Regions from separate parts of the Amycolatopsis sp. DSM 110486 genome, predicted to be linked through region 1. Evidence: riboswitches for the same ligand, from Rfam matches in the RefSeq annotation. Region 1 holds a riboswitch; the other holds the start of a gene.
The links. Region 1 has a riboswitch for cobalamin ahead of metE (5-methyltetrahydropteroyltriglutamate--homocysteine S-methyltransferase). Riboswitches for the same ligand answer to the same signal wherever they lie in the genome.

Region 1 (7,553 bases):
CCTTCTGGTCGGCGAACGCGAGCCAGCTCCCGAGTCGTGAATCGAGGTTCTCGGCCTCGACGTCGTAGGGTACGTGCAGCAGCGAGCACGATGTCGTGACGCTCACGTGCTGCGCGGTGCCGGCCAGCCGCGCGGCGCGTTCCAACGCTCGGTCCGGGTCGGTGCGCCACACGTTGCGCCCGTCGACGACGCCGGCGAGCACCTCCTTGTCGCGCAACGCGCCTTCCGCGGCCACAGCGTCCACAAAGGACGCGTCGGTGACGAGGTCCACGGCCAGCGCCTCGATGGGGGAGCGGGCCAGCACGCCCAGCCCGCGGCCGAGTCCGCCGAAGTAACCGGCGACGAGCAGCTTCGGGCGGTCCTCGGCCTTGGCCAGCACGTGGTACGCGCGGGTCAGCGCGTTGAGCTCCTTCGTGGTGCGGTCACCGGCGAACGCCGGTTCATCAAGCTGCACCCACTCGACGCCTTCGGCCTTCAGCGCGGCCAGCAGCTCCGCGTAGGCGGACAGCAGCTCGTCGAGCAGCTCCAGCGGTTCGAAGCCGGGCTGTGTCGCCTTGCTGAGCAGCAGGAACGTGACCGGCCCGACGAGTACCGGCCGCGTCTCGATCCCCAACTCCCGGGCTTCGCGCACCTCGTCGAGCGGCTTCGTGCCCGACAGCGTGAAGCGCGAGCCGGGACCCAGCTCGGGCACGAGGTAGTGGTAGTTGGTGTCGAACCACTTGGTCATCTCGAGCGCAGGCTCGTCCTGCACGCCGCGCGCGGCGGCGAAGTACGTGTCCAGCGGTGAGAGGCCGAGGCGCGCGAAGCGCTCCGGCAGCGCGCCGAACAGCTCGGCGGTGTCGAGCACGTGGTCGTAGTGGGAGAACGTGCCGGACGGGATCGACTCCAGGCCGGCGTCGCGCAGTCGCGACCAGGTCTGTGCGCGAAGTTCGCGGCCGGTGGCGAGCAACTCCGCTTCGCCGGTGGTGCCGGCCCAGTAGCGCTCCAGGGCGCGCTTGAGCTCCCGGGCCGGGCCGATGCGCGGGTATCCCAGGATGGTGGTGCCGATGGTGGTCACAGGCTCTCTCCTCGCGAGCTCGCCAACGAGCCCGGGCACGCGAGAACCGCGTTTCGCCTCAGGCCTGCTCCCACGGGGCCCGGACTCACGCACGCCGTCGGCGCACGTACCACGGGCAGGTCTTCGGACTCGTGGGCGAACCGCTCGCGCCTACTCACCGTCGCTTCCCGGGCCTTCGCCCAGTGCTTGACCACGAAATCGTGGTGACGGCTTTCGTTCCCACTCACCGCTGCGGGGCAGTCCCGGATTCACACCGGGTTCCCTGTTGCCTCACCGGGGCACGACCGAAAAAGCTCGGCCACGCCCTGGCGAACCAGTGGCGTGGCCGAGCCTAGCGGGTCGGGGTTGCCGGCGGCACAAGACGCACCCCGGTCCCAGAGTCCGGGATCAGTCCCAGTCCAGCGCGCCGCCCGACTGGTACTCGATCACGCGGGTCTCGAAGAAGTTCTTCTCCTTCTTCAGGTCCATCGCCTCCGACATCCACGGGAACGGGTTCTCCGTCTCCCCGAAGATCGGCGCGAGGCCGATCTGCTGGGCGCGCCGGTCGGTGATGAAGTGCATGTACTGCTCGCACAGCTGCGCCGAGAGGCCCAGCATGCCGCGCGGCATGGTGTCGCGCGCGTAGCGGACTTCCAGCTCGCACGCGTCGGTCAGCATCTGCCGGATCTCCGCCTGGAACTGCTCGGTCCACAGGTGCGGGTTCTCGATCTTGATCTGGTTGATGCAGTCGATGCCGAAGTTCAGGTGGATCGACTCGTCGCGCAGGATGTACTGGTACTGCTCGGCGATGCCGACCATCTTGTTGCGGCGGCCGAGCGAGAGGATCTGCGCGAAGCCGGTGTAGAACCACATGCCCTCGAAGATCACGTAGAAGGCCACGAGGTCGCGCAGGAACGCCTGGTCGGCCTCCTGCGTGCCGGTCTCGAAGTCCGGGTTCTCGAGGTTCTGCGTGTACTTCAGCGCCCACGCGTCCTTCTCGGAGATGGACGGCACCTCGCGGTACATGTTGAACAGCTCGCCCTCGACCAGGCCGAGGCTTTCGCAGATGTACTGGAAGGTGTGCGTGTGCACGGCTTCCTCGAACGCCTGGCGCAGCAGGTACTGGCGGCACTCGGGGTTGGTGATCTGGCGGTACACCGCGAGCACGATGTTGTTGGCCACCAACGACTCCGCGGTGGCGAAGAAGCCGAGGTTGCGCTTGAGCATCTGGCGCTCGTCCTCGGTCAGGCCGTCGGGCGACTTCCACAGCGCGATGTCGGCCTGCATGGCGACCTCGGTCGGCATCCAGTGGTTGTTGCACGCGGCGAGGTACTTGTCCCACGCCCAGCGGTACTTCATGGGCAGCAGCTGGTTCACGTCGGCGCGCGCGTTGATCATGCGCTTGTCGTCGACGTTGATCCGGGCGGCGCCGACCTCGATCTCGCCGAGGCCGGTGGCGTCCGTGGTCTCCACGTTGGTCATCAAGAGGCTCCAAGAAAAAAGGCTCGTGAGGGGCGCGGCGGGTTCTCGCCCGCCGCACCCCTCACGAGGAGGTCACTGGCAGGCTTCGCAGTCGGGGTCGTCGATGCGGCAGGCGGCGCCTTCGGTGGCGACGAAGTCGATGTCGTCGACCTTCGGCATTTCCTTAGGCTCGGCGGGCTTGGCGGCCGGGACCGCGGCGGGCACGGCCGCGGCGGGGCTCGCCGGGACAGCGGCCGAGGGCGACGGCGCCGGGGCCGGCGTCGCGGCCGGAGCAGCGGCGGCGGCGGGGGCGGCCGAGACCGCGTTCAGCTTGCCGTCGGTGCCGCGCAGGGTGCTCTTCTCCACGTGCGTCGCCGACTGCGCGCGCAGGTAGTACGTGGTCTTGAGGCCCTTGTGCCACGCGTAGCGGTACAGCTCGTCGAGCTTGCGCCCGCTCGGCGCCGCGATGTAGAGGTTCAGCGACTGCGCCTGGTCGATCCACTTCTGCCGGACCGAGCCCGCGTCCACGATCCACTTCGACTCGATCTCGAACGCGGTGGCGTAGAGCGCCTTGAGGTCGTCCGGCACGCGGTCGATCTGGCCGAGGCTGCCGTCGAAGTACTTCAGGTCGCTGACCATGACCTCGTCCCACAGACCGCGGGCCTTGAGGCTCTTGACCAGGTGCGGGTTCACCACGGTGAAGTCGCCCGACATGTTCGACTTCACGTACAGGTTCTGGAACAGCGGCTCGATCGACTGGCCGACGCCGGAGATGTTGGAGATCGTCGCGGTCGGTGCGATCGCCATCACGTTGGAGTTGCGCATGCCGACGGTCTTCACGCGCTCGCGCAGCGGCGCCCAGTCCAACGTCGTGGAGGTGTCGACGGCGAGGGCGTCGCCCTGGCGTGCGTCGATCAGCAGCTGCATCGAGTCGATCGGCAGGATGCCGCGGCTCCACAGCGAACCCTCGAACGTCTGGTACTGGCCGCGCTCCTCGGCGAGGTCGGTCGACGCGGAGATCGCGTAGTAGGACACGTGCTCCATGCTGAGGTCGGCGAACTTCACCGCCTCCTGCGAAGCGAACGGAACGCCGATCTCGAACAGCGCGTCCTGGTAGCCCATGATGCCCAGGCCCACCGGGCGGTGGCGCAGGTTGGAGCGGCGCGCCTCCGGGATCGTGTAGAAGTTGATGTCGATCACGTTGTCGAGCATGCGGACCGCGGTGCGCACGGTCTTCTCGAGGCGCTTGGTGTCGAGGCCCTCGGGCGTCACGTGCTTGAGCAGGTTCACCGAGCCGAGGTTGCAGACCGCGACCTCGTCGATGTTGGTGTTCAGCGTGATCTCGGTGCACAGGTTCGAGGAGTGCACCACGCCGACGTGCTGCTGCGGCGAGCGCAGGTTGCACGGGTCCTTGAACGTGATCCACGGGTGGCCGGTCTCGAACAGCATCGTCAGCATGCGACGCCACAGGTCGACGGCGCGCAGGCGGCGGAAGACCTTGATCTCGCCGCGGTCGGCGGCGGCCTCGTACTCGCGGTAGCGCTCGGCGAACGCGTTGCCGTAGAGGTCGTGCAGGTCCGGCGTCTCGTTGGGGGAGAACAGGGTCCACTGCGCGTCGGCCTCGACGCGGCGCAGGAACTCGTCCGGCACCCAGTTCGCCGTGTTCATGTCGTGCGTGCGGCGGCGGTCGTCACCGGTGTTCTTGCGCAGGTCGAGGAACTCCTCGATGTCCACGTGCCACGTCTCGAGGTACGCGCACGCCGCGCCCTTGCGCTTGCCGCCCTGGTTCACGGCGACGGCGGTGTCGTTGGCGATCTTGAGGAACGGCACGACACCCTGCGACTGGCCGTTGGTGCCCTTGATGTGCGCGCCGAGGCCGCGCACCGGGGTCCAGTCGTTGCCGAGGCCGCCCGAGTACTTGGCGAGCAGCGCGTTGTTCTTGTACGCCTGGAAGATCGAGTCCAGGTCGTCGTCCACAGTGGTCAGGAAGCACGACGAGAGCTGCGCGCGCGTGGTACCCGAGTTGAACAGCGTCGGCGTCGAGGCCATGAAGTGGAAGGTGGAGAGCAGCTCGTAGAACTCGATCGCGCGGGCTTCGCGGTTGTCCTCGCGGATGGCCAGGCCCATGGCCACGCGCATGAAGAACGCCTGCGGCAGCTCGAAGCGCGTGCCGTTGTGGTGCTGGAAGTACCGGTCGTACAGCGTCTGCAGGCCCAGGAACCCGAAGTCCAGGTCACGCTCGGCGTGGATGGCCGCGGTGATCTTGTCGAGGTCGAACGTGAGCAGCTCGCCGTCGACGAGCTCCAGCTCGACCGCGCGGCGCAGGTAGGTGCGGAAGTACGCGGGGTACTCGGCGGTCATCTCGTCCTGGCTGGCCAGGCGAGCGCGGCCGGCGAGGTAGCTCAGGGCCTCTCCGCGCAGCTTGTCCAGCAGGAGCCGCGCACTCACGTACGAGTAGTTCGGCTCCTGCTCGACGAGCACGCGGGCGGCCATGATCTGCGCGAGCGCGAGCTCGTCGGCGCTGATGCCGTCGTAGAGGTTGCGCTTGGCCTCGGCCAGCACCGGCTCGGCGGACACGTCCTCGAGCCCGGCCACGGCCTCGCCCACCACGTGGGACACCCGGGCCCAGTCGAGCGGACGCAGCGAGCCGTCGGTGCCCTTGACGCTGATCGCGGCCTCGGCGGGCGCCGGCGTGGCAGCCTCGCGGGCCTTCGAGCGCTCGTCGCGGTAGAGCACGTACGCGCGGGCGACCTTGTGGTGCTCACCGCGCATCAGGGCGAGCTCGACGAGGTCCTGGATCTGCTCGATGTGCAGGGCGGGCTCGGGGCCGGCGTGGCGCAGCAGGGAAGCCTCGACCTGCTCGGTCAGCTCGGCGACGACGTGGTGCACGCGCGAGGAAGCGGCCGCGTCGCCGCCCTCCACGGCGAGGAAGGCCTTGGTGAGGGCCACGCTGATCTTGCCAGCGTCGAACGGCGACACACTGCCGTCGCGCCGGATCACGCGGACCGCGCTCGGAGCCGAGTCCGCCGACGAGGGCGGACGCTGACCGGTTTCCACTGACATGCGGGTCTCCAACGAAGTCGAAAATGGGCGCGCTTCATCGGCGCACGGCCTCACAAGGCCGTGCGCTGCTGTTTCTCAAATCGGCCCGGCTGCCCTTCCTGAGCGGTCTCCCCGTCGCTGGGGGCTGCCGGTCCACAGAGACTACATCTAGGGGTTCGGGCTTGCACGTGCCCCAAGGGGTGGCGTGTCGCGGGCTCACCCTCGCGGGTTAGTCGATCACTCAGAGCGGCTGGTCGGGGGCGGTTCAGCCGCCGAAGACGAGGGTGAAGTCGCGCAGGCTCGCGCTCACGATCGGGCGACGTCCGGCCAGGAAGCCGAGCGGTCCGGCGGGGTTCACGGACCAGTCGGCAGCAGCCGCGTGCGGCTTCGCACGCGAGGTGACGGGGCTGCGCTTGAGCCGCCCGCCGAGCGTCTGCGCGATCTCGAACCGCGCGGGCAGCGCGGCCGGCAGCCCGGCGCGGCGGGAGAACGCGGCGGTGGCGATCCAGTCGTCGCCGGTGGCCGCGGTGAACTCGCGGTCGCCGCTGAACTCGAGCGTCGCGAGGTCCTTCGGGATGCCCCACAGCTCGCGTCCGCCCGCGAGCGAGACCTCACTGTCGACCCAGATGTCGGTGATCGACGCGGTGAGGCCGCCGCGCACGGCGACGGCGGCGAGCAGCTCGTGGTAGCTCAGCTGCCCCGGCGCGCGGTAGCCGACCCACGCGGTGAACACCGCGGCGTGGCCGCCGGTGGTGACGGGTTCGACGCCTTCGGGCAGTTCCGGTAGTTTGCCGGCCGGGAGCAGCCACGCGGACAGCTGTGCCTGGCCCGCGAGGTGCCACGGTTCGGGCGGGTAGGCGGTCATTCCTCGATCCAGGGCAGGTAGTCCGGCTGGTCGTGGTCGACGCGGAGCTTGAACTCCGGTGGGCGTTTCTGCAGGAACGACAACACGCCTTCGACCGCGTCCGGATTGGTCGGCAGCCCGCCGATCAGCTTCGAGTCCAGCTCGTGCACCTCGAACGGCGACGGGGCCGACGCCATCCGGTACAGCAGCTGGCGCGTGACGGCGACCGACACGGGAGCGGTGTTGGCCACGAGGTCGCGCGCGAGCTCGTAAGCCTTGTCCAGCACGGCTTCCGGCGGGTGGACGCTGTGCACCAGCCCCTTCCGCAACGCCTCTTCGGCGCCGAAGACGCGTCCGCTCACCATCCAGTCCACGGCCGTGCCCATGCCGACGAGCCGGGGGAGGAACCACGCGGACCCGCCTTCGGGGTAGATCCCGCGGCGGGTGAACACGAAGCCGAACTTCGAGTCGTCGGCGGCCAGCCGGTAGTCGCACGACAGCGTGATCGTGATGCCGCCGCCCACCGCCGCGCCGCGCAACGCGGCGATCACGGGCTTGTTCATCGTGAAGATCCGCTTGGAGCAGCGGCCCGCCGGCTCCTGCCAGCCGTCGGGCGGACCCTCGCCGAGCTCGAAGTCGAACCCGCCGGACGACAGGTCGGCCCCCACGGAGAAGTCCTTGCCGGTGCTGGTGAGCACGACCACGCGCACGTCCTCGTCGCGGTCCGCGCGGTCCATGGCGTCACCCAGCTCGTCGGCCATCCGCACGGTGTAGCCGTTGCGCGCCTGGGGCCGGTTCAGCTTGACCGTCGCGATCCGCTCGGCGACCTCGTAGGTGATGTCCGCGTAGGTGCTCATGGCTGGAACGGTAGGACAACGAGGGTTCTACTGGCAACGTGTCAATAGTGGCTCCGCGCTCGATCAGGGGAGAAAACAATCAGGCGCGCTTGATTTTTCCTCGGTCGGGGTGCGAGGGTGGGCCTGAGCGCGTAGTGCTTACAAGAGGACGCATGGAGGCGCAGGATGGCTGATCTCGGCGTGATCCTCGGGGATCTGGCTGCCGAATCACAGGCGATCGACGACGTGGTGGCCGGGCTGCCGCCCGAGGGGTGGGCCAGGCCGACGCCGGCGGAGGGGTGGACGGTCGCGCATCAGATCGCGCACCTGGCCT
Region 2 (7,553 bases), 3.5 Mb from region 1:
GACGGCGTCTGCGGCACCAGCCCGACACGCGACCGCGCCGCCCGCGGCCGCACCGACGCCGGGTCCGCCCCCAGCACGTCGACGGTCCCGCCCGAGCGCGGCCCACTGCCCTGCAGCGCCCACAGCAGCGAAGACTTGCCAGACCCGTTGCGCCCCATCAGCGCGACGACCTCGCCCCGGCCCAGCCGCAGGTCCACCCCACACACGGCCGCTACGCCCCCGTAGCGCACCTGCACCCCCTGCGCGGTGAGTGCGTCCTCCGCAGGCACGCCGGCCGCGGCCGGGCGGGTCACCGACGAGAGCCGCTCCCGCAACGGCCCGGCCCGCCGTCGCGCGTCCCGCACCGAGAGCGGCAGCGGCGACCAGCCCGCGAAGCGGCCGAGCTCCACGATCGGCGGCGCCACGTCGGCGTCTGCGAACACCTCCGCCGGCGGTCCGGACCGCACGGAACCGTCGCCCGGCAGGTAAAGCAGCCGGTCGGCGTACTGCGCCACGCGCTCCATCCGGTGCTCCGCGACGACGACCGTGGTGCCGAGGTCGTGGACCAGCCGCGTGATCGCGGCCAGCACCTCCTCGGCGGCCGTCGGGTCGAGGGCGGACGTCGGCTCGTCCAGCACGAGCACGCGCGGGTGCGCCGTCAGCACGGACCCGATCGCCACGCGCTGCTGCTGTCCGCCCGAAAGCGTCCGAAGTGGACGGTCGCGCAGCTCGGCGATGCCCAGCAGGTCGAGCGTCTCCTCCACGCGCTTGCGCATGACGTCGGGCGCCACGGCCAGCTGCTCCATCGCGTACGCGAGCTCTTCCTCGACGGTGTCCGTGACGAACCCCGCGAGCGGGTCCTGCCCCACGACGCCGACCACGGAGGCCAGCTCACGCGGCGGGTGCGTGGCCGTGTCCAGGCCGTCGACGAGCACACGCCCGGCCAGCGTCCCGCCGGTGAAGTGGGGCACGAGCCCGTTGATTGCGCCGAGAAACGTCGACTTGCCGACCCCCGTGCGTCCGGCCACGAGGCACAGCTCGCCTTCCTCCACCACGAGGTCGACGCCGCGCAGCACCGGTGAGGAAGCTCCGTCATAGGTGACGGTGACCTGTGAAAACTCGATCATCGTGCCACCTGGGCGACCGGCAGCGGCCGCGGCGCGAGCCACGCCGGCAACACCGCGATCAACACGGCCAACGTCGGCAGCAAGGGCAACGTCGGCCAGCTCGGCGGGCTCACCGACGTGGCCAGCTGCGCCGGCGGAGCAGCCAGCAGCAGCCCCGCCGACGCGACTCCGCACAGCACCACCAACGTCTCCGGCAACCGCCACGGATCAGGCCGGTACGCCGTCCGCTGGATCCGCCGCCCGCCCAGCACGAACCCGGCGGACGCCACGGCCAAGCCCGCCACCAGCATCGGCACGCCGAGCCAGCTCGACGACCCGTCGAGCACCCCGTACACCCCGACGGCGACCCCGAACAGCCCCGCGAGGACGCAGGTCGCGATCAGCACGCGCACGCGCTGCGCGAGGTAGCCGCGCCGGCCGTAGCCGCGCGAGTCCATGGCCGCTGCCAGCAGGAGCGAGCGGTCCATCGCGTCCGCGAGCACCGGCACGAAAACCCCCTTCACGAACCTCAGGCCCCGCCCGCGGGCCGCCCGCAGCCGCCGCGCGCGCCGCACTCGCTGCACGCTCTCCACCAGCTGCGGCGCCACCGAAAGCGCCACCGTGACGGCCGTGCTGACCTCGGCCAACGCGCCGGGCACGGCCTTGAGCAGGCGTTTCGGGTTGGCCAACGCGTTGGCGGCGCCGACGCAGAGCACGATCGTGGCGAGCCGCAGCCCGTCGTAGAAGCCGCCGAGCAGCTCCTCGGCCGACGTCGGCCCCAGCAGCTCGATCCCGGCGGCCGCGGCGGGCAGCGGGATCGCCGGCAGCGTGAAGAGCACGTGGCCACCGTCCTCGCCGCCGATGAGGATGCGGAACAGCACGCGTGACACCACGATCACGCCCGCGACCAGCGCGTACACGCGAAAAGCCAGCGCCCACGGCGCGTCGCCCCGGCGGTTCACCACCACGAACCCGGCCACGGCGATCACCAGCGTGAGCAGCAGCGGGTTGGTGGTGCGGCTGGCGGCGACGGCGAGCGCGAGCGCCCACACCCACCACGCGCCCGGGTGCAGAGCCCGCGCGTTACCGGGCAGCACGCCTGCGCCGCAGCCCGACGACCACACCCGCGACGACGAGCACCGCGATCACGACGAGCCCGATCACCAGGCTCCACGGGAAGCCGTTGCCGCCGGGATCCGTAGCCGCGGCCGCGGGAACAGGCGCGTTGGCCTTCCGCACCGGTGCCACCCGCGGCGGCGGATAGTCCTGGAAGGACTTGTTGTGCGCGAACGACCAGCCCTCGAAACTCCCGGCCGGCGGCTTCCAGCCCTGCACGCCGACCTGGCTCGAAGCCCACTTGCCACCGTCGGTCGCCGTCCAGAAGCTCCACGACGCGCTCTCGGGCGGCATCCCCGAGCACGACTGGTCGGCCGGTTTGCCCTCGATCTTGCAGATCAGCGCCAGGCCGTACTTGCCGACGCCCGCGAGGTCGAGGCCCGCGTTCTGCATGGCCGCCACGCCGTCGGCCTGCGGCCCGGGCGCGCAGCGGATCAGGGTGTCGCCGCCGAGATCCTGGAAGTCGACGACCACCGTCACGCCCGTGGCGTCGGGGCAGTACCCCGCGGTGCCCTTCCCGGGCACGGTCGCAGTGGCGGTACTCGCGCCGGACAGACCGGCGGTGACCAGGAGCGCGGCCACGGCAAGGAGCCGGGCAGGGAACAACTGCATCGTTGATGAACCTCGCATCGAGTCGGACCACGGCGGGCGATCCGGCTCACGGCCGCACGGGCGGCCGCTCACGGTTGCGGGTCAGCGCCGGATTCCCACCGGCTTCCCCCGATCGTGGTGTACAGCTGACCGACGTTAACCCACCGGAGGTACCCGCCGGAAGCGGCGCCGGACACACCTACACTTCCGGGCGTGGACGTCGGACAGCTGCGCATCGGCCTCGTCGGAACCGGTCCCTGGGCGACCACGGTGCACGCGCCGGGCCTGACCGAACACCCCGGCACCGAGCTCACCGCCGTGTGGGCGCGCCGCATCACCAGCGCCCGTCCGCTGGCCGAGGCCCACGGAGCCGTCGGCACCGACGATCTCGAGGAGCTGTTCTCGCTGGTCGACGCCCTCGCCTTCGCCGTGCCGCCCGCCGTGCAGGCGGAGATCGCGACGCGCGCGGCCGAGGCCGGCAAGCACCTGATCCTCGAGAAGCCCATCGCCGCCGACCTGGCGAGCGCGCAGCGGCTGGCCGACGCCGTGGACAAAGCCGGCGTCGCGTCGCTCGTGATGCTCACGCTGCGGTTCTCCCAGCAGACGCGCGAGTGGCTCGACGGCCTCGCCGCCTCGGGCGGCTGGCGCGGCGGTGGCGCGCGCTGGCTGTCGGGCGCGCTGCTCGGCGGGCAGTACTCGACCTCGGCCTGGCGCCTCGACGCGTCCGGCGGCGCGCTAGCCGACATCGGCCCGCACGCGTTCGACCTGCTCGACGCCGCCCTCGGCCGCATCACCGACGTGCTCGCGGCCCACCGCGGCCCCGATGACCTGTGGCAGCTGATGTTCGCCCACGAGGGCGGCGCCACGAGCACCGCGACGCTGTCGCTGCGGCTGCCGGTTCAGCCGACCGTCGTCGAGGTCGCGGTCTACGGCGAGCACGGCTACCGGACACTCGGCCGCAAGCCAGGCACCGCCGCGGAGTCCTACACGGCCTTGCTGGACGACTTCGCGGCCATGGTCACGAGTGGAACGACCACGCATCCGTGCGACGTCCACCGTGGCCTGCACCTGTCCGCGCTCATCGAGAAGGCGCGCGAGCTCGCCGGGTAGTACACAGGCTCGAACCCTTGTTTTCCGTTGTGGACAAGGCTTTTCACCAAGTCGGCGAAATCCTTCCACAGGGTTGTCCACAGCATCCACTATGGACGGTCCGCGCCTCGACCGAACCACGGGAAGCCGTTTCGCGCCACCGGAAAGATCACCGAATAGTGCGGCCCGCTGAGCATGCCGACTCGAACCGGCGATGCGAAGGTTGATCTTGGGAAGGCGGGAAGAAACAGTTCAGAGGGGTTCGAGAAGGGAAGCGCATGGGCGCCTTGCTGCGCGCTTTCTGGGGGATCATCCCGATCACGGCCATCGCGCTGCCGTACGCGCTGCTCTGCTGGCCCTTGCTCGCCGCACGGAGGCGGCGAAGAAGCAGCGGCATCAGCCTCGGCCACGCGTCGGCGACCGCGGCCGTCGACGTGACGGCGGTGACGATCGGCGCGCTCGTGCTCTGCCTGGTCATCATGCCCGTCGGCGCCGCTTCGGGGAGCACGCTCGATCTCGTGCCCGGTGCCGACCTCTCCGCCGCGCTGTCCGACGACGGTTCGCTCTGGCAAGTCGTCGGCAACCTGCTGCTCCTGTGTCCGCTGGGCGCGCTCGCGCCGCTGCGCCTGCGCCGGCTGCGGTCGCTCAGCCGGATCGCGCTCACCGCCTTGAGCTCGTCCGTGCTGGTGGAGGCCACGCAGTTCCTCATCCACAGCGGCCGCGTGACCTCGACCGACGACGTGCTGCTCAACACCATCGGCGCCACGCTCGGCGCCGCCCTGACCCGCCGCGGCTGGCGCTACTTCGACGTGGTGCCCGTGGTCGCGATCCCGCAGCAGGTGCGGCGGACCGTCTGCAACGCGCCTGTCCGCCTGCGCGTGCCGCGTTCGGTGTGGGACACGCGCTACGCCGGGATGAGCCACCGCGAACGGCGCTGAGTTAAATCGGTTGCCCCCGCTGGGACACTGAAAGCTCTCGGATCTTCGGACGAAGGAACGCCTATGTTTGCCGCCGCTGCTCGCGACGGCCGAGGTCAGGCCTGACGCGAGCCCGTCAGCCGTCCTTCCCATGCCCTGCCCTTCTCGGCAGCGCGCGTGGGTCTCCTTCGACCCCGAAAGGGATCACCCAGCATGTCCGCCCTTCAGGCGTATGTCCGTGCCACCGCACCCCGAGGCCGTGACGTCGAACGGATCGGCCCGTTCCTCGCGACCTTCTCCCGCACCACCGGCCACCCGATGCTCAACTACGCGATCCCCGACGACGGCGCCGAGCCGTCACCGGCGGAGATCACTGCGCTGACCGAGGCGTACGCGGGCCGCGGCCTGCAGCCCCGGCTGGAGTTCTTCACCGAAGCCGCGCCCGGCCTGGAGAAACTCCTCGTCGCGCGGGGGTACTCGCTCGAGCGGCGCATCCCGCTCATGACCTGCACCCCGGCCGACTTCGTGGACCACCCGGCACCCGCCGGGATCGTGCTCCGTGTTCCCGAGACCGACACCGACCTGCGCAGCCTGCGTTCGGCGCAGAACGTGGCCTTCGGCGCGTCCCCGGAGGTGTCCGACGCGGAGCTGGCGACCACCCGCTCGTTCGGCGATCGCGCCGTGCGCGCCGAGGACACCGCGACGGGCGCGGTGATCGGCGGCGGGTTCGCGCTGGACATCGTGGACGGCGCGGCCGAGATCGCCGGCATCGCCGTCGCCGAGGCCTACCGCCGCCGGGGAATCGCCGCCGCGATCACGGCGCACCTCACCCGCCTGGTCCACGAGCGAGGCGGCCCCACGGCCTTCCTCACCCCGGGCGACCTGGGCATCGCCACGGTCTACCGCCGCGTCGGCTACCAGCCGGCCGGCGAGTGCGTGCACCTGTCGGTGAGCTAGTCGTCGAACCGGCCGCCGCGGCCGCGTTTCACGTCGCTGCGGCGTTTCTTCGCGGCCAGGCGGCGTTCCTTCGAACCCCGGGAGGGTTTGGTGGGACGTCGCTTGGCCGGCGGCGGCGCGGAAGCCTTGAGCAGCAGGTCGGCGAGGCGTTCGCGGGCGGCGTCGCGGTTCTGCAGCTGCGAACGCTGCTCGCTGGCCGCGATGGTGATCACGCCGTCGACCAGGCGACCGGCCAGCCGCGCCACGATCCGTTCGCGCAACGGCTCCGGGATCACCGCCGACCGCGCGACGTCGAACGAGAGCTCCACGCGCGAGTCGGTGGTGTTCACGCCCTGCCCGCCCGGTCCGGACGACCGGGAGAAGCGCTCGCTCAACTCGGCCGCCGGAATCACGAACCGGGAGCCGATCACCACGTCCTCTGCCACGTCGTCCAGTCTTCCAGCCGCGACAACCGCGTTTTCTAGAACCGCGGGTGGTCGCCCGAGAGCACGGCGCGCGGGCCGTCGGGGTTGTCGGCCGGCTGCACGTCGCCGAGGATCCACGCCGGCACGTGGCGCGCGGTCAGCACGGCCAGCGCCCGGTCGACGTCCTCGGCCGACACGATCGCGACCATGCCGACGCCCATGTTGAACGTCTTCTCCAGCTCGGCGCGCTCGACCTTGCCCCGCTGGCCGATCAGGGCGAACACCGGTTCCGGCGTCCACGTGCCGCGCTCCAGCCGTGCGACGAGGCCCCGCGGCATCACGCGCGCGAGGTTCGCCTCGAGGCCGCCGCCGGTGATGTGCGCGAACGTGCGAACCTCGGTCTCGGCGGCCAGCGCCAGGCAGTCCTTGGCGTAGATCTTCGTCGGCTCCAGCAGCTCCTCGCCGAGGGTGCGGCCGAACTCCTCGACGTGCCCTTCGAGCGGCATGCGCGCGATGTCCAGCAGCACGTGGCGGGCCAGCGAGTAGCCGTTGGAGTGCAGGCCCGAGGAACCCATGGCCAGCACGACGTCGCCAGGGCGCACCTTCTCTGGCGTGAGCAGCGCGGACGCCTCGACCACGCCGACGCCGGTGGCCGAGATGTCGTAGTCGTGCTCGCCCATCAGGCCCGGGTGCTCGGCCGTCTCGCCGCCGAGCAGCGCGCAGCCGGCCTGCACGCAGCCCTCGGCGATGCCGCCGACGAGCGCCGCGATCATCTCCGGGACGACCTTGCCGACGGCGATGTAGTCCTGCAGGAACAGCGGCTCGGCGCCGGTCACGACCAGGTCGTCGACGACCATGGCCACCAGGTCGATGCCCACGGTGTCGTGCTTGTCCAGAGCCTGCGCGACCGCGATCTTGGTGCCCACGCCGTCGGTGGACGACGCGAGCACCGGCTCCTTCCACTTGTCGAGCTTGAGCGAGAACAGCCCCGCGAACCCGCCGACGCCACCGCGCACCTCGGGGCGGGTGGCGCGCTCGGCGTGGGGCTTGAGCAGCTCGACGGCCTGGTCACCGGCTTCGATGCTGACACCGGCGGCTGCGTACGTGGCGCTCGTGGACTCGCTCACGGAAGCGGACTCCCTACTGGACAAATCTGACTAGGGACGCCGGACGGCGTCTTCGGCACCGTACCCGGCCGGGCTGACCGGAGTCGCTTTGCCATTGACCGAATCCATGCTTTCCAGCAGGTGCTTGCCGATCAACGCGTCATCCGGCAGGTCGATGGGGTATTCGCCGGAGAAGCACGCGGTGCACAGGCGCGACTTCGGCTGCTCCGAGGCCGCGACCAGGCCGTCGAGCGAGATGTAGCCCAGCGAGTCGGCTCCGATCGAGCG

Region 2: another riboswitch for cobalamin. It lies ahead of K1T34_RS16115 (hypothetical protein); the one in region 1 lies ahead of metE (5-methyltetrahydropteroyltriglutamate--homocysteine S-methyltransferase).

The regions. Positions count from the first base shown of each region.
Region 1 covers NZ_CP080519.1:6,835,437-6,842,989, forward strand. The annotation lists gene metE (5-methyltetrahydropteroyltriglutamate--homocysteine S-methyltransferase) at 1-1,057, opposite strand, end outside; cobalamin riboswitch at 1,154-1,350, opposite strand; gene K1T34_RS33550 (ribonucleotide-diphosphate reductase subunit beta) at 1,445-2,518, opposite strand; gene K1T34_RS33555 (ribonucleoside-diphosphate reductase subunit alpha) at 2,591-5,560, opposite strand; gene K1T34_RS33560 (acetoacetate decarboxylase family protein) at 5,805-6,404, opposite strand; gene K1T34_RS33565 (enoyl-CoA hydratase-related protein) at 6,401-7,240, opposite strand; gene K1T34_RS33570 (TIGR03084 family metal-binding protein) at 7,406-7,553, shown strand, end outside.
Region 2 covers NZ_CP080519.1:3,330,277-3,337,829, forward strand. The annotation lists gene K1T34_RS16105 (ABC transporter ATP-binding protein) at 1-1,106, opposite strand, end outside; gene K1T34_RS16110 (CbiQ family ECF transporter T component) at 1,103-2,179, opposite strand; gene K1T34_RS16115 (hypothetical protein) at 2,169-2,813, opposite strand; cobalamin riboswitch at 2,827-2,962, opposite strand; gene K1T34_RS16120 (Gfo/Idh/MocA family protein) at 3,006-3,902, shown strand; gene K1T34_RS16125 (VanZ family protein) at 4,160-4,819, shown strand; gene K1T34_RS16130 (GNAT family N-acetyltransferase) at 5,012-5,755, shown strand; gene arfB (alternative ribosome rescue aminoacyl-tRNA hydrolase ArfB) at 5,752-6,180, opposite strand; gene purM (phosphoribosylformylglycinamidine cyclo-ligase) at 6,216-7,286, opposite strand; gene purF (amidophosphoribosyltransferase) at 7,317-7,553, opposite strand, start outside.